Regions from separate parts of the Methylobacterium sp. Leaf102 genome, predicted to be linked through region 2. Evidence: predicted binding sites of a transcription regulator. Region 2 holds the regulator's gene; the other holds the start of a gene.
The links. Region 2 encodes HrcA, which represses chaperone genes, less so after heat shock. Its sites were predicted from a motif close to GTTAGCACTCNCNNNNNGNGAGTGCTAAC; they were not measured.
Positions count from the first base shown of each region.

Region 1: the regulator HrcA is predicted to act here: its motif matches at 8,280-8,308, upstream of groES (co-chaperone GroES).

Region 1 covers NZ_LMMX01000040.1:88,983-100,169, forward strand. Annotated here, with positions in the region: gene fumC (class II fumarate hydratase) at 1-476, shown strand, start outside; gene ASF27_RS20200 (DUF4169 family protein) at 488-676, shown strand; gene ASF27_RS20205 (ribbon-helix-helix domain-containing protein) at 690-914, shown strand; gene ASF27_RS20210 (AraC family transcriptional regulator) at 920-1,678, opposite strand; gene ASF27_RS20215 (MBL fold metallo-hydrolase) at 1,770-2,738, shown strand; gene ASF27_RS20220 (heterodisulfide reductase-related iron-sulfur binding cluster) at 2,748-4,103, opposite strand; gene ASF27_RS20225 (FAD-binding protein) at 4,297-5,499, opposite strand; gene ASF27_RS20230 (lipopolysaccharide biosynthesis protein) at 5,559-7,049, opposite strand; gene ASF27_RS20235 (magnesium transporter CorA family protein) at 7,153-8,163, opposite strand; gene groES (co-chaperone GroES) at 8,377-8,664, shown strand; gene groL (chaperonin GroEL) at 8,764-10,419, shown strand; gene ASF27_RS20250 (2OG-Fe(II) oxygenase) at 10,682-11,187, opposite strand, start outside.
Region 2 covers NZ_LMMX01000034.1:309,340-320,526, forward strand. Annotated here, with positions in the region: gene ASF27_RS15975 (response regulator) at 25-414, shown strand; gene ASF27_RS15980 (YraN family protein) at 418-813, opposite strand; gene rsmI (16S rRNA (cytidine(1402)-2'-O)-methyltransferase) at 800-1,765, opposite strand; gene ASF27_RS15990 (penicillin-binding protein activator) at 1,886-3,154, shown strand; gene hemW (radical SAM family heme chaperone HemW) at 3,310-4,488, opposite strand; gene ASF27_RS16000 (DUF2778 domain-containing protein) at 4,797-5,963, shown strand; gene rdgB (RdgB/HAM1 family non-canonical purine NTP pyrophosphatase) at 6,115-6,750, opposite strand; gene rph (ribonuclease PH) at 6,747-7,505, opposite strand; gene ASF27_RS22400 (hypothetical protein) at 7,614-7,934, opposite strand; gene hrcA (heat-inducible transcriptional repressor HrcA) at 8,225-9,283, shown strand; gene ASF27_RS16025 (DUF1236 domain-containing protein) at 9,377-10,273, opposite strand; gene ASF27_RS16030 (MFS family transporter) at 10,595-11,187, shown strand, end outside.

The sequences.
Region 1 (11,187 bases), on a different contig from region 2:
AGCTGTCGCTGCCCGAGAACGAGCCCGGCTCCTCGATCATGCCCGGCAAGGTCAATCCGACCCAGTGCGAGGCGCTGACCATGGTCTGCGCCCAGGTGATCGGCAACGGCACCACCGTGAGCTTCGCCGGCAGCCAGGGCCATTTCGAGTTGAACGTGTTCAAGCCCGTCATCGCCAACGCGGTGCTGCAGTCGGTCCGGCTCCTCGCCGACGCGGCCGTGAGCTTCGCCGACAATTGCGTGGTGGGCATCAAGGCCAACGAAGACCGCATCGCCGACCTCATGAGCCGGTCGCTGATGCTGGTGACGGCGCTCGCCCCCTCCATCGGCTACGACAAGGCCGCCGAGATCGCGAAGACCGCGCACAAGAACGGCACCACCCTGAAGGAGGAGGCCCTGCGGCTCGGCTACGTCACGCAAGAGGAGTTCGAGCGCGTGGTGCGCCCGGAGACCATGCTGGCGCCCAGCGCCGACTGACGGGGACGCGCATGGCGGAGATCATCAACCTGCGCGACGTCCGCAAGGCGAAGGCGCGGTCCGAGAAGGAGGCGAAGGCGGCGGACAACCGCATCGCCTTCGGCCGCCCGAAGAAGGCCAGGACCCTGGCGGACGCCAAGAAGGCCATCGAGGTCTCGCGCCACGAGGGCCACAAGCTCATGGGGCCGGACTCGGAGTGAAGGGGCGCACCCCGTGACCGGCGGCATCACCAAGCGCTCGGTGATGATCGCCGGGCACCGCACCAGCGTGTCCCTGGAGGACCCGTTCTGGGACGCCCTGCGGGAGATCGCCGAAGCGCGTGGCAAGTCGGTGCAAGCCTTGATCGGCGAGATCGATGCGGGCCGGGACGGGCAGAACCTGTCGTCCGCGATCCGGGTGTTCGTGCTGGCGGCATTGCGTACGTCCGCGCCCGCCTGAGCCGCTCAGCGGCGAACGCCCAGGAGGCTGCGCGAGGCCGGCGCCCCGAACGTTCGGCGAAAGGCATTGGCGAAGTGGGCCTGATCGGCGAAGCCCGCCGCGTGGGCGGCGCCCGTGAAGTTCGCACCCGCCACGATGGTGGCGATGGCCCGCCGCATGCGGAGCCAGGCGCGGTAGCGCCGGAACGGCACGCCGATCTCTTGGGTGAACAGGTGCTGCAGCCGCGACGAGGACAGGCCCACGGAGCACGCCAGCGTGCCGGCCGACAGCTCGGGATGCGGGTGGGTCCCGAGGCGCGAGACGATTGTGGCGATGCGGCGGTCCAGGGTCTCGTCGGCACGCTGGAGGGAGAACCGTGCGAGATCGGCCAGAGCCTCGCCGGCCCAGGCGCAGGCTTCGCGATCCTCGTAGAGGCCCCGCAGGGCGTTGATCTCGCCGCCTGCCCCGACGCGAGCGCCCGCGATGGAGCATGCGCCCCGCATTAGACCCGTCAGGGCCTGCGGCGACACCTCGGGTTCGAGGTAGAGCACCGCCAGGGGGTCGCCGCCGCAATCGAGTTCGTGCGCCAGGCCGGCCGGCACGAAGGCGGTTCGGCAGGTGATCCAGTCCGTGTCCGGGAAGCGGATCCGGAAGCGACCGTAGAGCCCCGCGAGATAGACCGGCGCGCCGTGCTGGTGGCTGGCATTGTGGGCGAGCGGCCCGGCGAAGAACGTCTGCGGGCCCTCCACGTGCCAGAGCGGGCCGAGCGTAGCAGGTTCGTTCAAGCGCCGCCCTCCGTCACGATGCTAGCCCTGCCCTGCAGCCGGCGACCCGGGAACATCCTGGCGCATTGGGCCCGGCGGGGGAATGCCCATCATGACCGATCTCACCCGCCGCAGTCTCGCGGCCGCCACCCTCGCGTTGGCGCTGCCCGGCTCCGCCACAGCGCAGGTTTGCCCGGAGGATGCCCAGTCCGTGATTCACCGGATCCGGCTCGGGCATTTCACGGTGACGACACTGCTCGATGCGAGCGCGACGATCGACGGCCCCTGGCCCATCGTCGGGGAGGATCGCCCGCAAGCCGCGGTCGAGGCCCTGATGCGGGAGAATCGCCTGCGTCCGAACCGGTTCAAGCCCGGCTTCACCCCCACCCTGGTGCAGACCGGCCGTGAAACCATCCTGTTCGATACCGGCAACGGCGCGGTCGGGTTCGTGCCCAGGCCCGCCGGCGGGCAACTCGCCCACCTTCTGGCCCGCGCCGGCCTCGCACCGGACACCATCGACGTCGTCGTGCTGACCCACTGCCACACCGACCACATCGGCGGCCTCATGGAGGACGGGCGACCGGTCTTCACGCGGGCGCGCTACGTGGTCGGTGCCACCGAAGATTCGTTCTGGCGCGACGGGGCGCGCCTATCGGCGCCGGTGGAGAGCAACGAGGCCCGATCGGCCCGGGTGTTTCGCAGCCACCTGCTTCCCCTCGCCGACCGCACCCGCTTCGTGAAACCCGGCGATGCGGTGGCGCCTGGGATCACCGCCCTCGCGGCCTTCGGGCATACGCCGGGACATCTCGCCTTCCATCTGGAGAGCGCCGGCCAGCGCATGCTGGTCTGGGGGGATTGCGCCCACCACGAGGTCGCGTCCCTGGCCCACCCGGAGTGGCACGCCGTCTTCGACATGGACAAGGCGCAAGGGGCCGCCACGCGCCGGCACATCTACGACATGGCCGCCACGGACGGGATCCTCGTGTCGGCCTATCACGCCGCCTTCCCGTCGCTCGGCTACGTGGTGCGGCAGGGGAGCGGCTATCGCTGGATCCCCCTCACCGACCAACTCGATCCGTGAGCCGGGGCGTCAGGCCGACGCCAGCGCCGCCGGCTTCGGGCCCCCCGTGGCCCAGTCGAGCAACTCCACCGTGTGGACGATGGGGATGGCGGTGCCCTTCCCGATTTGCGTCGCGCAGCCGATGTTGCCCGTGGCGATGACGTCGGGGCGCAGGCGCTCGATGTTGGCGACCTTGCGGTCCCGGAGGCGGCCGGCGATCTCGGGCTGGAGGATGTTGTAGGTGCCGGCCGAGCCGCAGCAGATATGCCCCTCGGGTACGTCCTTCACGGCGAAGCCCGCACGCTTCAGGAGGTTCTTCGGCTCCGTGCGGATGCCCTGGCCGTGCTGCATCGAGCAGGCGGAGTGGTAGGCGACCACGAGGTCGCTCTCGATGAGCGTCGGCATCAGGCCGAGACCGGCCATGTACTCGGTCACGTCCTTGGCGATCCCTGAAACCCGCGCGGCCTTCTCGGCGTAGGCCGGGTCGTCGCGGAACATGAAGCCGTAATCCTTGATGGTGGTGCCGCAGCCCGACGCCGTGACCACGATGGCGTCGAGGCCGGCGCCGTCCATTTCGGCGATCCAGGCGTCGATGGTGCGTTTCGCCTGGGCATGGGACGCGTCCGCCTTGCCCATGTGGTGGGTGAGCGCGCCGCAGCAGCCCTCCCCCTTGGCCTGCACCACCTCGACGCCGTGGCGGGTCAGCAGCCGGATCGCCGCCTCGTTGAAGTCGGGCCGCAGGACGCTCTGGGCGCAGCCGCGCAGCAGCGCGACGCGGCCCGTGCGGGCCGGGGCCGTGGTGCCCTGAAGGGCGGCGCTGGCCTCCAGCGCACGGGTCTCAGCCGGAAAGGTGCCGGGCCGGTCGGTGCGGTTGCGGTTCGGCAATTCGGCCGGGGCGAGATCCAGCATGGCGGCAAGCCGGTTGCCGAGGCCGGGCACCCGCGCCACCAGGGGGCGGAACGGGCTCCCGAGCTTGGCGCCGAGCAAAGCCAGTCGGAAACGGTTGGGATAGGGCAGCACGAAGGCCAGCACCGCCCGGAGCGCCCGGTCCCCGAAGGGACGGGTGTAGGTTTCCTCGATATGCGCGCGGGCGTGATCGACGAGGTGCATGTAGTGCACACCCGAGGGGCAGGTCGTCATGCAGGACAGGCACGACAGGCAGCGGTCGATGTGCTTGACCACCTCCGGCACGGCGGGCTTGTTGCCCTCCAGCATGTCTTTGATGAGGTAGATGCGGCCGCGCGGACTGTCGAGCTCGTCGCCCAGCAGCAGGTAGGTCGGGCAGGTGGCGGTGCAGAAACCGCAATGGACGCAGGTCCGCAGGATCTTTTCCGAGGCCGCCATGGCGGGATCGGCGAGCTGCGTCAGGCTGAAACTGGTCTGCACGGCGTGTTCCTGAATCCACCCATCGCGGTGCCGCTTCACACCATCGGCATGGCGGCCCCGTCGTCTTCGCCCGTACCTTAGAGCGGAACGGAGGGTCTGCCGAGCCTTTGGAATCGCTCCAAACACTGGCAGGCCGGTTTTTGATAGCCGGAACCCAAGGCCGATGCCTGCGGGTAAGAATGTCGCGGCGACGTCAGATCTCCGCGTACATCCGGCCCGGATTGAACACGCCCATTGGGTCGTGCGCCGCCTTGAGACCCGCCGTGATCCGCATCAGCGGCTCGGACAGGGGCTCGAACACCGGCACGGCGGCGCGCACGGCGTCGGGCGCGCGTACCAGGGTGGCGTGGCCGCCCTGCGCCTTCACCGCCGCCCGCACGGTCGCGGCCCCGGCATCGCCCTCGGCCGCGGTCGCGAGCCAGATCAGGCCGCCGCCCCAATCGTAGAACCACCGCGCGTCGCGCTCCGCCGCGATGGCGGCTGCCAGGGCGGGGCCGCAGGTCGGGGCGGTGGAGAGACGCCAGATGGCGGCATCCGCCGGCTCGGCCAGGGGGGCGGCGTCGCGGATACCGGTCCACAGGGCGGTGCCGGTGTCGCCCTCGACGATCTCGGGCGCACCGAAGCGCTTGAGCAGCTTCGTCAGTTCACCGAGCCGATAGGCGACCGAATCCGAAAACCCCTCGACCCGCATGGCGGTGCGGGCTTCGGGGCCGCCGATACCGGCCGGCAGGTGGGCGGCGCCGGTGAGCTCGAACGGCGAGCCGAGGGCGGCCGAGAGGGCGGCGACGGCCCGGTCATCGTCGAGGCCTGCGAACACCAGGGTCGACACTCGCTCCTGCACCGGCAGCACCTTGAAGGTGACCTCCGTGAGCAGCCCGAGGGTGCCCCAGGCGCCGGCCACGAGCTTCACGAGATCGAGGCCGGTGACGTTCTTCATCACCCGACCGCCGGACTTGATGATCTCGCCGCGTCCGTTGACGAAGCGCACGCCGATGAGGCTGTCGCGGGCCGCCCCGGCATTGATCCGGCGGGGGCCGGAATTGTTCGTGGATGCCACCGCGCCGAAGCTTGGCGTGCCGTGCGTCCCCAACAGGCCGCGATGGTCCATGGGCTCGAAGGGCAGCATCTGGCCGCGCCCGGCGAGCAGGGCCTGCACCTCGGCGAGCGGTGTGCCGGCGAGCGCCGAGACCACCATCTCGGCCGGTTCGTAGAGGGTGATGCCCGACAATCCGGCGGTGGACAGCGTCGCCTCGTCCTCGGATGCGGGATTCCCGGCCGGGCGGCCGATCCCGGCCTTGGTGCCGCCGCCGACGAGGCGCAGGCGCTCCGTCCGGTCGGCGGCCGCGCGGACGATGTCCGCCGCCGCATCCGCGTCGTGAGGCTCGTATGACCGCATTGTTTCCCGCCCTGGCCGGGCGGCGCGCCCGGTCCGTCTTCGTGTTTTGTGCTCCGATCCTAATGAGAATCGTTCGCGATTGCATCCGGTCCGGTGCGTCCGGTTCCCGCTTTCGACGGTCCTGCGCGCCGCGCCGCCAAGCGGGCTGCGATGAGGGTGCGCAGGCCGGCGATGTCCAGGACCCAGGTGAACCCTCCGACGACGAGGAAGCCGAGGGGCAGGCTGACCGCGAGGGCCCGCACGGGCTCGAGATGGCGCAGGGGTACGAGGCACAGGGCCATGGCCGCACAGGCGATACCGGCCATCAGGAGATCGCGCCACGGCAGGCGCAGGCGCTCCGGCCCCGTGAGCGCCCGGAGCGCCAGGAACCCGGTGGCGGCGGCGAGACCCGCCGTCTGCGCCGCCGCGATGCCTTCCGGTCCCATGAGCGGCGGCAGCAGCCACAGGCCGAGGGCGTCGACGGCGAGGCCCACCAGGGCGGCGGCGATCACCGGCAGGGTCCTGCGGCGGATCTGGAAGATCGGATTGAGGGCGAAGTTCATCATCGCGAGGCAGAAGAAGCCCGGGATCATCAGCCCGGCATAGCTCGCGAATGGGCCGCGATAGGCCTCCGGCACCACCAGGGCCTGGAGGGCGGGAAGGATCGCCCAGAACCCGACGGCGCAGGGCAGCAGCAGGGCGACCACCACGCCGACGTTGCGCCCGACCTGGGCCTCGGCGGCCGCGCGGCCCTCCTCCTCCTCGACGCGCACGGCGAGCTGGAACAGCAGGAGGTCGAGGGCGGTGCCCAGCGTGCCGATGCTGCGCGTGGTGACGTCGGCCGCGAGGGCGAAGTAGCCGGCCTCGGCCAGCCCGGCCTGGGCCGCGATGGTGCCGCGATTGAGGAACGGCAGCAGCTGATAGATGGCGTTGGCGGCGATCAAGGGCAGGCCGTAGGCGAGGAACAGCCGCCAGGTCTCGGCGAGGCGCACGCGCAGGCGCGGGCTCACGGGATCGCGCATGGGCCGCCATAGGATCGCGGCGGCGAGGAACTGGCTCAGGCCCGCCGCGGCGAGCACCCAGGCCGGCTGGGGCAGGAGCCACGCCGTGCCGGCCATGAGCACGAAGGCCAAGGCGTTCTTGATCGCCACCAGCCGGAAGTAGAGGCCACCGTCGAAGCGGGCGCGGGCGAGCGCCGCGTGGTAGTCGAACACTCCGATCCCGAGGGCGGCCACGCCCGCGCCCGCCGTGATGGCCGCGCGGCTCTCGGGCCCCGCCTCCACGCCGAATCCGGCGCAGACCAGGGCGGCGGCGAGGAGCCCGGCGCCGAGTACGACGTAGGCCCGGTCGAGACCCTGGCGGATCCACGGCTCCTGATCGCGGACGCGGGCCGAGTAGAACCGCGTCGCCGACAGGCGCAGCCATTCGAACAGCACCGTGTTGGCCACGATGGCGCCGGCGGTGGCCAGCGCGAACAGACCGAAATCCGCCGGGCCCAGCAGCTTCGCGATGAGCAGGCCGAGCACGAAGTTCAGCCCGGCGTTGAGGACGAAGGCGCAGATCACGGCCATGGCGGGAACGGGCAGCCTTGCGCCGAGCGGGGCGCTCGCGCCTTTGGCTGGACCCTAAGCGGAGGTGCGCAAAGAATCCGTCAACCGCCCGGCGTGACGATCCTCAGAACCACCCCCGCATGCGGAAGAACACGATCGGCACGAGGGCGCTGAGAACCACGAGGGCGAGGCCGTAGGGATATCCGTAGGCCCAATCGAGTTCGGGCATGTGCTTGAAATTCATGCCGTAGAGTGAGGTCACGAGGGTCGGCGGAATGCCCACGACCGAGACCACGGTCAGCACCCGGAAGGTGTTGTTCTGCTCCATGTTGATGAGGCCGAGGGTGGCGTCGAGGAGGAACTGGACGTTCTCCGATTGACGGATCTCGAACTCGTCGAGGGAGGCGATGTCCCGTCGCACGGCCTCGAAGCGCGGCACCTGCTCGGCGCCGAGCAGGTGCTCGCACTCGTTTGCGACGAAGGGGACGATGCGTTCGAGACCCAGCAGGCTGGACCGGATCTTGCCGAGCGCCTTGCCGCGCCGGCCGATGCCGCGCAGGATCCGGCGGAGCGCCAGATCGCGCCGTCGCGGCGTCTGGGTCTTGAGCTTGTCGTCGCTGGCGGGCGCGCCGCCCCGCACGTCGAAGTCGAAGATCCGGGTCGAGAGGGCATCGAGATCGGCGCCCATGTCCTCCAGGGAATCGGCGAGGCTGTCGACCAACTCCTCCATGAGCAGGAGGAAGATCTCCGTGCTCGTGGTGGACGGGCCGTCGCCCTCGGCGATGCGCTTCTTCACCTCCGCGAACGCGCGCAGATCGTGGAACCGCACGGTTACGAGGTGGTCCTTGGTCAGGACGAACCCCAGGGGCTTCAACAACGAATCGACCTTGTCGAAGGTGATCATCGGCGTCGACAGCGAGAAGCCGTTCTTGAGACGCCGCAGCCGGCTCGAATTCTCCACCTCGCTGAGGGCTTTTCGCGATGGGACGCGGATGCCCGTCGCGTCCTCGATGCGCTGCGCCTCCTCGGCACTCGGGTCGTCGAGGTCGATCCACACCGTGGCGGCAGGCATCGGTCCGGCGCCGTCGGTGGCGGGGGACCCGACCGCACCCTGTGGTCCATGAAGGCTGATCATCGGGGATGATTGGTCCGTGGCGGAGCGGATCGGGAGAGAATTGCCGTCGCGCAACCGTCGCGCCGACCTGCGACAGTCTTGACTCACGCAAGGCATGCGCCTACCTCCGCGGCATCGTTGGCACTCACCGATCGAGAGTGCTAACGGCCTGGGTTGAGCGCGCTGCCGCGCCGCATCAACGCCATCCATGAATTTAGAGCAAGAGGGCAGCTCATGAAGTTCCGTCCGCTGCACGACCGTGTCGTCGTTCGCCGTATCGAAGGCGAAGAGAAGACCAAGGGGGGCATCATCATCCCCGACACCGCCAAGGAGAAGCCGCAAGAGGGCGAGATCGTCGCCGTCGGCCCCGGCGCCCGCGACGAGGCCGGCCGCATCAATCCCCTCGACGTCAAGGCCGGCGATCGCGTGCTGTTCGGCAAGTGGTCCGGCACCGAGGTCAAGATCGACGGTCAAGATCTCCTGATCATGAAGGAATCCGACATCATGGGCGTCGTCGCCTGAACGGTGATCTGCCCTCTTCCTTCGTCCCCCTACCCGAGCCCTTTGAGCGCGCTTCTACTCTGAGCGCCTCGGGGCTTCCCACCGCATGAGGATTTGAACATGGCAGCGAAAGAAGTCCGTTTCGGCTCCGACGCCCGCGAGAAGATGCTGCGCGGCGTCGATATCCTGGCCGACGCAGTGAAGGTGACCCTCGGCCCCAAGGGTCGTAACGTCGTCATCGAGAAGAGCTTCGGCGCTCCCCGCATCACCAAGGACGGCGTCACCGTCGCCAAGGAGATCGAGCTCGCCGACAAGTTCGAGAACATGGGCGCCCAGATGGTGCGCGAAGTGGCCTCGAAGACCAACGACATCGCGGGCGACGGCACCACCACCGCCACCGTCCTGGCCCAGGCCATCGTCCGTGAAGGCGCCAAGTACGTCGCCGCCGGCATGAACCCGATGGACCTGAAGCGCGGCATCGACCTCGCCACCACCGCCGCCGTGAAGGACATCACGGGCCGCGCCAAGAAGGTCGCCTCGTCCGAGGAAGTCGCCCAGGTCGGCACCATCTCGGCCAATGGCGACAAGGAAATCGGCGAGATGATCGCCCACGCCATGCAGAAGGTCGGCAACGAGGGTGTCATCACCGTCGAGGAGGCCAAGACAGCCGAGACCGAGCTCGACGTCGTCGAGGGCATGCAGTTCGACCGCGGCTACCTCTCCCCGTACTTCATCACGAACGCGGAGAAGATGGTCGCCGAGCTCGAGGACCCCTACATCCTCATCCACGAGAAGAAGCTCTCGTCGCTCCAGGCGATGCTGCCGGTTCTCGAGGCCGTGGTGCAGACGGGCAAGCCCCTCGTCATCATCGCCGAGGACATCGAGGGCGAGGCGCTCGCCACCCTCGTGGTGAACAAGCTGCGCGGCGGCCTCAAGGTCGCGGCTGTCAAGGCTCCGGGCTTCGGCGATCGCCGCAAGGCCATGCTCGAGGACATCGCGATCCTGACCCAGGGTCAGATGATCGCCGAGGACCTCGGCATCAAGCTCGAGAACGTCACCCTGCCGATGCTCGGCCGCGCCAAGCGCATCCGCATCGAGAAGGAGACCACCACGATCATCGACGGTCTCGGCGAGAAGTCGGACATCGAGGCCCGCGTCGCCCAGATCAAGGCGCAGATCGAGGAGACCACCTCGGACTACGACCGTGAGAAGCTCCAGGAGCGTCTGGCCAAGCTCGCCGGCGGCGTCGCGGTCATCCGCGTCGGCGGCGCGACCGAGGTCGAGGTCAAGGAGAAGAAGGACCGCGTCGACGACGCGCTCAACGCCACCCGCGCTGCGGTGGAAGAGGGCATCGTCCCGGGCGGCGGCACCGCCCTCCTCCGCGCCCGCGAGGCCGTCCGCGCCCTCAAGAGCGACAACCCGGACGTCCAGGCCGGCATCAAGATCGTGCTGAAGGCCCTCGAGGCGCCGATCCGTCAGATCGCCGCCAACTCCGGCGTCGAAGGCTCCATCGTCGTCGGCAAGATCACCGACAACACCTCTTCGATCACCTACGGCTTCAACGCCCAGACCGAAGAGTACGTGGACATGATCCAGGCCGGCATCGTCGACCCGGCCAAGGTCGTGCGGACCGCCCTGCAGGATGCCTCCTCCATCGCCGGCCTGCTGGTGACCACGGAAGCCATGATCGCCGATGCTCCGAAGAAGGACAGCGCCGGCGGCGGTATGCCGGGCGGCGGCGGCATGGGCGGCGGCATGGGCGGCATGGACTTCTAAAAGTCCGAGCGTCTTGAGCCGAACTTGATAGAGGGGGTCGCCGAGAGGCGGCCCCTTTTTCGTGGCCGAGAGCGTGGGACACGCCCTCGGCAGTCTCGGGCGTCGCCACTCCGCGTCCACGCCGGGAGCATGGCGATCGCGGGGCGACGTCGGCTGTCGTATCGCCGATCCCCCCTACCCATGAAAATGGCCCGGATCGCCCTGAAGCGGTCCGAGCCAGGAAGACGATGTCCGATGCGACCGGTGTCCGGCCGCCCGGGTTTCAGCGCCCAAAGATGCCCTTCAGGAACTGCGCCGTCCGGTTGCGCTTCTTCTTGCGCTCGAGTTCGGCCGCGTCCTTGACCCAGGCGACCTGTACCACCCGGCGTTCGCCCTCGAACGGCTCGTGGCCGTGCCAGGAATTGTCGGACCGCAGGAAGGCGAACATCGTGCCCATGGTGGGCGGCACCTCGACGGCGAAGGGTTCGTAGTTCCGGCCGTCGTAGAGCACCCGCAGGCGCCCGGCGGCGGGCGCGTCCCAGGCATCGTTCATGTAGATCAGCATCGTCATCACCTTCGACGGCCCGTCGGTGTGGATCGATCCGTATTTCGGCTGGCTCTTCTTCATGATGGTGGTGAGGCGCGGGCACGAGACGAGGTCGATACCGAACTTCTCGCCCATGATGCGGGAGAACTCGTCGCTCTCCAATTCGTCGATGAGCGCCTTGAACCGGCCCTTGAGCGCCACCTCGTCCACGGTGAGGTAACCCGGCTTGGCAATCGCCGGGA
Region 2 (11,187 bases):
GAATCGAAGGGAAGAAGCCCCGGCGTGAGTGCTCAAGTGGACGAAGACCTTCTGAACGGGGCTCGCGTGCTTGTCGTCGAGGACGAGGCGGCGATCTCGATGCTGCTCGAGGACATGCTGCTCGATTTCGGATGCACGGTGGTGGGCCCCGCCGCCCGCCTTTCGACGGCCCTCGAGATGGCGCAGGTCGAGAACTTCGAAGTGGCGATCCTCGACGTGAACGTCGCCGGCGAGCCGATCTATCCGGTGGCCGAGGCCATCGTGAAGCGCAACCTCCCCATCGTGTTCTCCACGGGCTACGGCGGTGCCGGCATCCGCGAGCCGTTCCGCGATCGTCCCGTCGTGCAGAAGCCGTTCAGCCAGGCCGACCTCAAGCGCACCCTACTCGCCGCCGTCGCCGCCGCGCGGGCCTGACTCTCACCGCCCGTCCAGGGGAAACGCGTCGGCCACGTGGGCCGGCCAGCGCCCCGGTGCGACCAGCACCGCATCCGCCCGCAGGGTGAACCCGGCATGGGCCGGATGCGCCGTGATCCAGCCCCGCACCGTGCGCGAGAACCGTGCCCGCTTTCGCCCGTCGATGGCGTCGAGGGCCGTCGCCAGGTCCGCCCGTGCCTTCACCTCGACGAACGCGATGGTGCGTCCGCGGCGGACCACGAGGTCGATCTCGCCGCCCACGGCGGCGTAGCGCCGGGCCAGCGGCCAGTAGCCCTTCAGCAGGAGCGCCAGCAGCGCGCGGGTCTCGCCCGTGAGGCCGCGTCCGTGGGTGGCGCGCCGCCGGGCGGCATCCTTGGTGCGGGGCTCAGGCCTCGTCATCGGTCCGCCGGGACAGGGCCAGGGCGCGGGCATAGACCACCCGGCGCGGCTGGCCGGTCTCGTCGGCCACCAGAGCGGCGGCGTCCTTGATGGAGTGGCGGGCGAGCGCCGCCGTCAGGGCGGCATCGAGGCCCGCATCGGTCTCGGCCTGATCGGGCTCCTCGGTGCCGGTGCCGATGATCACCACGATCTCGCCCCGCGGCGCCCCCTCCTCCGCGAAGGTCGCCGCGAGGCCGCCGAGGCTGCCGCGCCGGATGGTCTCGTAGAGCTTGGTCAGTTCACGGGCGACCGCCGCTGGGCGATTGGACCCCAAGACCTCGGCGGCGTCGACGAGCATCTCGGGCAGGCGGTGGGGCGATTCGAACAGCACCAGGGTGCCGGGGACCTGCGCCAGCGCCTCCAGGCGGTTGCGGCGCGCGCCCGCTTTCTGCGGCAGGAAGCCCTCGAAGAAGAACCGGTCCGTGGGCAGGCCGGCGGCGACGATGGCGGTCATCACCGCCGACGGGCCGGGGATCGGCGTGATCCGGATGCCGGCCTCGATGGCCGCCTGGACGAGCTTGAACCCGGGGTCGGAGACCAGGGGCGTGCCCGCGTCCGAGACCAGGGCCAGGGCCTCGCCGGCCTGCATCCGGGCGATCATCCGCTCGCGCACGGCGGCGTTGGAATGCTCGTGATAGGCCACCAGCGGCGTGGTGATCCCGTAATGCATCAGCAGGGTGCGGGTGACACGGGTGTCCTCGGCCAGCACCGTGTCGGCCGCCGCCAGGGTGGCGAGCGTCCGGAACGAGACGTCCCTGAGGTTGCCGATGGGCGTCGCCACCACGTGCAGCCCCGGATCGAGGGGCTCGGCTTCCGCCGCGAGACCGAAGGCCGTGAAGGTGGAGATGGGCTTTGCCGGCCCCGCCGGGGCGTCCCGGCGCGGTCGGCCCGGCTTGTCGCTTCGCTGTGTCATGGCCGGGACCATGCCATGCCGGCGCCTCCGTGCGGAATGCGTGTATCCCCCGGCACGCACATTTACTTTTGCGAACGACACTCCCAACGTGACGGGACGCTCGGCGACAGGGGGGCCGCGATGACACGCGCGAAGTGGCGGCAGATGGGCGTCTGGGGCGTGGGTGCCCTGGCGTCGGCCTTGGCGCTGACCCTGGCGGGCTGCATCGGCGGCCCCGACGGCGGCCCGCGTGCCGGACGCCGGTCCGCGCCGCCCGTGGTCGCCGCGTCGCCGCCGGCCGATCTCCCCCCCACGGACTTGCCCCCGGGCGAGACCGGCCCGGGACCGGCCGCCTCCGGGACCCGGATCGGCACCGGCGCGGTGAAGGTCGCCCTCGTGTTGCCGCTGACGGGCCCCGGCGCGGCCGTGGGGGCGGCGCTCCGCAACGCCGCCGAACTCGCCGTCGAGGATTTCCAGAAACCCGACCTCCAGATCCTGGTGAAGGACGATCGCGGGACGGCGGATGGCGCCCGCGAGGCCGCCCAGGCGGCCCTGGCGGACGGGGCCGAACTCGTGCTCGGTCCGCTCTTCGCCGCCAACGTCCAGGCGGCGTCCGTGGCCACCCGCGCGGCGGGCAAGCCCGTCATCGCGTTCTCCACCGATGCGGCGGTGGCGGCGCGCGGCGTCTACCTCTTGAGCTTCCTGCCCCAGGCCGAGGTCGACCGCATCGTCGACGAGGCCGTGGCCAAGGGCCGGCGCTCCTTCGCGGCCCTGATTCCGGAGAACAGCTACGGCAACGCCGTCGAAGCGCAGGTCCGCGAGGCCGTGGCGCGCAAAGGCGCCCGTCTCGTCGGCATCGAGCGCTATGCGCCGGGCAATCCCGGTCCGGCGGTGGGGCGGCTCTCCGGCCTGATCACGGGCGGGGGCGCCCAGGCCGACGCCCTGTTCCTTCCCGATACGCCGGACGGCCTCGCCACCCTCGATCCGGTGCTCGCCAAGGCCGGGTTCTCGCCGGGCCGGGTCAAGCCCCTCGGCACCGCCGTGTGGAACGATCCCCGCGCCTTCGCCCTGCCCTCCCTCCAGGGTGGCTGGTTCGCGGCCCCCGACGCGGCGGGCTTCTCGAGCTTCTCGCAGCGCTATCAGGCACGGTTCGGGGCCGTGCCACCGCGGGTGGCGACCCTCGCGTACGACGCCGTATCGCTCACGGCGGCGCTCAGCCGGCAATTCGGCTCGCAGCGCTTCGCCGACACCACGCTCACCAACCCGTCGGGCTTCTCCGGCGTCGACGGCACCTTCCGGTTCCGGCCCGACGGCCCGAGCGACCGGACCCTCGCGGTCTACGAGATCCGCAGCGGCGCCCCCGCGGTGGTCAGCCCGGCGCCCCGGGTGCTCGGGCCCTCGGGGACGTGACCGGAGCCTCGGCCAACGAAGGGCGAACCGGTTCTCGGTGACGCCGATGCAGGCGGAGGAGCCTCGGCCAACGAAGGGCGAACCGGTTCTCGGTGACGCCGATGCAGGCGGAGGAGCCTGGACCGGCGAACCGGACGCCCGGTCGGCCCGGTGATTCAGGCGGCCAGCGCCGCCACGACGGCGTTGAGCACCGGGGCTCCGCGCGGGGTCGCGGCGATGCGGCCGCCGGCGCTCCGGGCGAGGAGCCCGTCGGCCACCAGGGTCTCGATCCGGGCGGCGTCGAGGACGCGGCCCTTGAGCGCGGCGTAGCGGGCCGGGTCGATGCCCTCCGACAGGCGCAGGCCCATCATCAGGAATTCGTCGCCCTGGTCGGCCGGCAACAGCCGCTCCGTCTCGATGATGCCGTGCCCGTCGCGCTCGACCCGGGCGAGCCACGCTTCGGGTGCCCGCTCGGTGACGGTGCCGAGCCGCCCGTCAGGGGCCACGAGGCGCCCGTGGGCGCCGGGGCCGATGCCGGCGTACTCGCCGTAGCGCCAGTACAGGAGGTTGTGGCGCGACTGTGCGCCGGGGCGGGCATGGTTCGATATCTCGTAGGCCGGGAGCCCCGCCCGGTCGCAGACCTCCTGGGTCACGTCGTAGAGGGCGCGGGCATGTTCGTCGTCGGGCGGCACCAGCTTGCCGGCGGCGGCGAGGCCGAAGAACGGCGTGCCGGGCTCGATGGTGAGCTGGTAGAGCGAGAGGTGCTCGGCCGCCCGGGCGATGGCCCCCTCGAGTTCCGCGCGCCACGCCGCGAGGCCCTGGTCGGGCCGGGCATAGATGAGGTCGAAGGAGTAGCGCTCGAAATGCGTCGCCGCGACCCGCACCGCCGCCATGGCTTCCTGCGCGGTGTGGAGCCGGCCCAGGGCCTTCAGGGCGGCATCGTCCATGGCCTGGACGCCGAGCGACACCCGGTTGACGCCCGCCGCCCGGTAGCCGCGAAACCGCTCCGCCTCGACGCTCGTCGGGTTGGCCTCCAGGGTGATCTCGACGTCAGGCGCGACGGCCCACGCGCCCGCGACGGCATCGAGCAGCCCCGCCACGGTGGCGGGCCGCATCAGGGAGGGCGTGCCGCCGCCGAGGAACACGCTGGACACGGTGCGGCCGGGCGTCCGCGCGGCCATGTGGGCGATCTCGGCCCGGAAGGCCGCGAGGTAGCGGACCTCGTCCACGGGCGCGTGGCGCACGTGGCTGTTGAAATCGCAGTACGGGCACTTCGCGGCGCAGAAGGGCCAATGGACGTAGACCCCGAAGCCCGCGTCGCGGGTCGGATGGTCCGGGCCTGTCGGTTCGGTCATGGCCGCGATGTGCGCGCGCGCCGCGCGTTTGGCAATCCCGACCTTTTTTCCGGATGCGCCGCCGCGTGCCGCCGCCGGATGCCCCCGCCTGTGTCGAACTGAACCAACGCGGCCGGTTTTCCTGCGCGAATACGCTGATGCGCTTCAGGCGAGATTAACCAAGCCCGTGCTTACTCACGGACACTTACGGTAAATCGTTCCCTTCACGGTGACTCCCGATTTCGTGTCAGGTCCGCGCGGTGCACCCGCGCGGACAGGGCTCGGCGCGGGCTGCCCGAACGGGACATGCGTATCGAGTTCGAGTCCCCATGACCTATGTCGCGCTCCGCTCGCACCGCTCTCCCCGGCAGGAGCGTCGCCGCCGCCGCAACCGCGTGCTGCTCGCCGTTTCGGTGGGCGCCCTCGGCCTCGCCGGAGCCCGCCTCGGCGGCGGGATCGACGCGGCGCCGATGAGCGTCGCAGCGGTACCGGCGAGCGTCGCAGCGGCGTCCGAGACGGCCGCCGCCCGGCCGCTGCCCGCCGACTACGCCTGGATGCTCGATCCCACGCCCGCCATCGGCGCCACCCTCCTCACCGGTCCCCTCTCCCTGGGGCCCCTGGCTTCGGGCTTCCAACGGGCCGAGCCGGCGCCGGCCGTCGACGTCCGGGTCGCCGCCGCCGATGCCCCGCCCGAGGCCGCCCCGCCCGAGGCCGCCCCTTCGGCGGTGCAGATGGCCGCGACCCCGGCGCGCTCCACGCCCGTCGCCGCTACCCTGCCACGCCCCGAGCAGGTCGCCCTGTCGGTGCCGCTGCCGATACCGTTGCCGGTCCCGCGCCCGGCCGAGTTCCGGCGCGCGCCCGTCGCCGTCACCGCGCGCCTCGCCCGGCGTCCCGCCCTGCCCTCGACCCAGAGCGTGTTCCGGGCGGCGGGCGTCGAGGAACCCTCCCTGTTCGATCGCATCTTCGGCGATGCCCCGGCCCCCACGGCCTACGCCTCCGTGGACGGTGCGTCGGAGGCGGTCCCGTCGCGCCAGCGCCTGGTTCCGGGGCCCGCCCCGGTGGCGGGCGGCGGCATCGCGATCTACGACATCACCGCCGGGCGGGTGACCCTGCCCAATGGCGAGGTGCTGGAGGCGCATTCGGGCCTCGGACCGAGCCAGGACAACCCGCGCAACGTGCATCTCACCATGCGGGGCGCGACGCCGCCCGGCACCTACGATCTGCGCGAGCGCGAGGCCCTGTTCCACGGGGTGCGGGCGATCCGCCTCAACCCCGTGGGCGGCCCCGCCGCGATCCACGGCCGCGTCGGCCTCCTCGCCCACACCTACATGCTCGGACCGAGCGGCGCGTCCAACGGCTGCGTGGTCTTTCGCGATTACAACCGCTTCCTGCAGGCGTATCTCCGCGGCGAGGTCCAGCGCCTCGTGGTGGTGGCCGGCAACGGCCAGGACGGACCGCCCCTGAACGGGCGTCGCTACGGCTTGGCGAGCCGCTGAGCATTTTCAAGCGAGGTGGATACCGGCTCGCGTGAAGAAAATGCGACCAAACAATAAGTTAGCGAATTTTCCGTGATCGGAGGATCATGGAAAATACTCTAGGGTGCCGGCGGCTCCGGCCGCCCCCTCAGGCCGGGCGCCGCAGGCAGGCTTAGATTGGCCGCCGCAGGCAGGCCCGGGCCAGGAGCACGAAGGCCCGCGCCCGGTGGGAAAGGGCGTCGCCCGTTTGCCAATCGACGCCGTGCTTTTCTTCCGAAGAAATCTCCCCGAACGTCCGGTCGTGGCCGTCGGGCAGGAACAGGGGATCGTAACCGAATCCGCTGGTGCCGCGCGGGGACACGATCTGCCCGAACACCCGGCCCTCGAAGGTCTCGGTGTGGCCGTCGGGCCAGGCGACGACGAGGGCGGAGACGAAGTGCGCCCGCCGCGTGGTGTCGCCACGCTTCTCCATCTCGGCCGCGACCCGCGCCATGGCGCCGCCGAAATCCTTCGACTCCCCGGCCCAGCGGGCGGAGAACAGGCCCGGCGCCCCGTCGAGGGCGTTCACGCACAGGCCGGAATCGTCGGCGAAGGCCGGCAGGCCGGAGGCCTGGGCCGCCGCGTGCGCCTTGATGGCGGCATTCTCCGAGAACATGGTGCCGGTCTCGTCCGGTTCGGGCAGGCCGAGCTCGCCGGCCGAGACCGCCGCGATCCCGAAGGGCGCCAGCAATTCGCGCATCTCCACGAGCTTGCCGGCATTGTGGGTCGCGACGACGACCCGGCCCGAGAGGATGCGGTGCTGGCTCATGCGGAGGCCTTCTTGTCCGTGACGCGCTTGTCGGCGGGTTCGCGCGCGATGGTGTCTTTCTGGAGAGCGACGAGGCGCTCGGTGCCGCCCTTGGCCAGGCGCAGGAGCGCCATGAGCTCCTCTTCCGAGAACGGCTTGCCCTCGGCGGTGCCCTGGACCTCGACGAGGCCGCCCGAGCCGGTGACCACGAAGTTGGCGTCGGTCTCCGCCCCCGAATCCTCGGCGTAGTCGAGGTCGAGCACGGGCACGCCCTTGACGATGCCGCAGGACACCGCCGCCACGTGATCGCGCAGGGGATCGACGGAGATGATCGAGCGGGCGCGCATCCAGGCGAAACAATCGTGCAGCGCCACCCAGGCGCCCGTGATGGCGGCCGTGCGGGTGCCGCCATCGGCCTGGATCACGTCGCAATCGACGGTGATCTGGCGCTCACCCATGGCCGGCAGGTTGGTGACGGCCCTGAGACTCCGGCCGATGAGGCGCTGGATCTCCTGGGTGCGGCCCGACGGCTTCCCCGAATTCACTTCGCGCCGGGTGCGCTCGTGGGTGGCGCGCGGCAGCATGGAATACTCGGCCGTGATCCAGCCCTTGCCGGAGCCGCGCAGCCAGGGCGGCCCGCGCTCTTCCAGGGAGGCGGTGCACAGCACCTTGGTCTCGCCGAAGGTGACGAGGCAGGACCCCTCGGCGTAGCGGGCCACGGCGCGCTCGAGGGTGACGGTGCGCAGATCGTCGTTGGCGCGCTTCGAGGGCCGCATCGCCGCTCTCCCGGTTGAGTGTCAGGACGCGGCTCTTAGGCGCCGGGCGCGGCTGCGGCAACGCCCCGACCGAAAAGGGCGCCCACCGGGCGCCCCTCCGAACGTCTCTCAGTAGAAGTGACGACGGCCGTAGCCGTGGTGGTGACCGCGGTGATGACCGAAGTGACGGCCGTAATGGCGACCCCGGTGATGGCCGAAATGATGGCCGAAGTGGCGGCGGTGGCCGTAATGGCGGTGGTGATGACGGTGATGACGGCCATAGCCGCCGTACTGGACCTCCGTGAGGGCGGCGGCCGGGCCGGCGACCTCCGTCGAGACCATGGCGGGGGCCGCCTGGGCGCCTTGGGGCGCGGCGACGAACATGGCGCCGATCATGGCCAGCACGATGGCCAAGGACCGGATCAGACCGGAACGGGATGTGTTGCGCATATGGGACTCCTGACGCCACGCGGGGCCGGCCTTACACGGACTTCGAGCTTGGCCGGACAGGTGAGCGGTGTGGAACGCACGATGGGCCCGGACGGCTTCATCGAAGCGCGGTTTTTCTTTTGGCCCATCGTTCCTGAAGGGCGGATGAAGCGTGCCCTGTCCCGCCGCAGCCCGCGTTCCGATGCGGACGCGCGCCGCCGCCTTGTGCGAGGGCCCCCGCGCGGACACAATCGTGGCCCAGGAAAACCGTCGTGACCGAGCCCGCCCGCCCCTTCTCCGCATCCCAGCCGATGCATGTCCTCGCCGCGCCCAACGAGCGGGCGCGCGAGATTTTCCGGCAGATCGTGGAGAGCTACCTCACCACCGGCGAGCCGATGGGATCGCGCAACCTCGCGCGCATCCTGCCCATGACCCTGTCGCCGGCCTCCATCCGCAACGTGATGGCGGATCTGGAGCATTCCGGGCTCATCTTCGCGCCCCATGCCTCCGCCGGACGGCTGCCGACGGAGCAGGGCCTGCGTTTCTTCGTCGATGCCATGCTCGAACTCGGCGATGTCGGCCAGGACGAGCAGGCGCGGATCGAGGCGCAGATGCGGGCGGCGGCCTCCGGCCACACCTTCGAGAGCGCGCTGGCCGAGGCCTCGACCCTGCTGTCGGGCATCTCGCGCGGTGCCGGCGTGGTGCTGACCACGAAGACCAACGTGCACCTGAAGCACATCGAGTTCGTGCGCCTCGACCCGGCCCGTGCCCTGGTGGTCCTCGTCTCCGACGACGGCTCGGTGGAGAACCGCCTCCTCGACCTGCCGCCCGGCCTGCCCGCGAGCGCCCTGCAGGAGGCCTCGAACTACCTCAACGCCCGCCTCCAGGGGCGCACACTCGGGACCCTGCGGGCCGAGATCGAATCCGGCCGCCAGGCGATGAAGCGCGAACTCGACGTCATCACCGAGCGCCTCGTCGATGCCGGCCTCGCCGTCTCCGTCGGCCCGTCCGACGCGCGCCAGCTCATCGTGCGCGGTCAGGCCAATCTCCTGGACGACCTGCGGGCCGTCGAGGATCTCGAGCGCATCCGCCTGCTGTTCAACGACCTCGAGACCCAGAAGGACGTCATCGAACTCCTGTCCCGGGCCGAAGGCGGCGAGGGGGTCCGCATCTTCATCGGCTCGGAGAACAAGCTGTTCTCCCTGTCGGGCTCCTCGATGATCGCCGCACCCTTTCGCGATGGGGCCCAGAAGATCGTCGGCGTCGTGGGGGTGATCGGGCCGACGCGGCTCAACTACGCCCGGATCGTCCCGATGGTGGATTACACCGCCCGCGTCGTCTCGGGGCTGCTCGACCGCAGCAAGCGCTGAGACGAGAGCAAGCGCTGGGACGAGAGCAAGCGCTTGAACGAGAAAAGGCGCCGCCTCGCGGCCGCGCCCTCCCCGTCTTCCAGATGAAGCCGCTCAGCCGCGGATCACGTCGACGATCTCGTAGGTGTCGGGATCGACGATGACGATGTCGTCGTCCACCAGCACGTAGCGGTAATCCTCGTATTCCGGCGCGATGCGGACGATGTCCGGCGGCAGGTCGTAGAGGGTGTAGCTGCGGGCGATGGCCGTGCCGACGGTGAGCGCGAAGGCGCCGGCGGCGAGACGCGGAATGCCGCGCCGGATCACGCTCTGGCGGAACTCCGTGCGCTGCGGCGCGCCGAGGCGGCCATAGGCGCCCCGGACCGCGCCCCGATCCCCGCGATCTCCTCGTGCTCCGCGATCGCCCCGGTCGCCGCGATCGCCCCGGTCGCCGCGATCGCCGCGATCGCCGCGATCACCCCGGCCATCGCGATTCCCGCGATCGGCCTTGCCGTCCCGGTCCGTCCTACCATCCCGGTCGGCCTTGCCGTCCCGGTCGCCTCGACCGTCGCGGTCACCCCGCTCGCCGCGATCGGTCGCAGCGCCGCGATCTGGCTGACCGTCGCGGTCGGTCCGGCCCTCGCCACGTCCGGCGCGGCCGTCTTCCGTGCCCCGGTTCGGGCCGCCCGCCGGGCTGCCGCGCTCGGCAGCACCGCCCCGCTCGGCAGCACCACCGCGCTCGCCGGCACCGCCGCCCACACCCGCGCCTCCTCCGGCCGGGCCGCCACGCTCGGCACCGGCGGCACCCGCCGCACCGGCGCCCGGGCCGCCGGCACCGCCGCGTCCGCCCCCTGCGCCACCCCCGGCTCCGCCGCCCGCACCGATGCCGGCGCCGCCACCACCGGCCCCACCGCCGGCCGCGCCGCCACCCGGGCCGCCCTGACCGAAGGCCGCCGTCGCGCCGATGACCAGGGCCGCGGCCGCGACCGTGCTCCGAAAGAGTTTGCTCATGGTTTTGTTTCCCGCCCCGTCGATGGACAGCGCCGTTCGGCGCCGATGCGCAGCCGCAACGAGGACGTCCCAGAAACCGTTCCGCATTTTCCCCGGATCGACTTGCGCGGGGACTTTCGTTTGGGCGCGAGAGGCCGAATGAAAGCTTGAGCGCAGATCTTCCACGGCCGCGTTGCCTGCGGTCATTTTGGCATCCGCCGGTGCTCTTGCGAATTTTTCCGCGGAGCTTAACGTCGCCGCACAGCAGGCCCGGGCGGGACCATGCTAAAAAAATAATGAGCCAATTCAACAACATCCCAAATAAAACAGGGGGAGACGCGCATGTCGGACGGTGCCGGAATCATGACGCCGAGGCTCGACGAGGCGGCGGACAACCGCCGCCGGATCAAGGCCATCGTCGCATCCTCGTCGGGCAACCTCGTCGAGTGGTTCGACTTCTACTGCTACGCCTTCTTCGCCCTGTACTTCGCGCCGGTGTTCTTCCCCGAGGGCGACGACACCAGTCAGCTCCTGAAATCGGCGGCCGTCTTCGCCGTCGGCTTCTTCATGCGGCCCATCGGCGGGTGGCTGTTCGGGCGCCTCGCCGACCGCCTCGGCCGCAAGACCTCGATGATGATTTCGGTGCTGATGATGTGCGCCGGTTCGCTGATGATCGCCGTGCTGCCGACCTACGCGAGCGTCGGCCACCTCGCCCCGGCCCTGCTGCTCCTGGCCCGGATGATCCAGGGCCTGTCGGTGGGCGGCGAGTACGGCACCAGCGCCACCTACATGAGCGAGATCGCCATCAAGGGCCGGCGCGGGTTCTTCGCCTCGTTCCAGTACGTCACCCTCATCGGCGGCCAGCTCCTGGCCTCCCTCGTGCTGATCGTCCTGCAGAGCGTGCTCACCGCCCAGCAGCTCACCGCCTGGGGCTG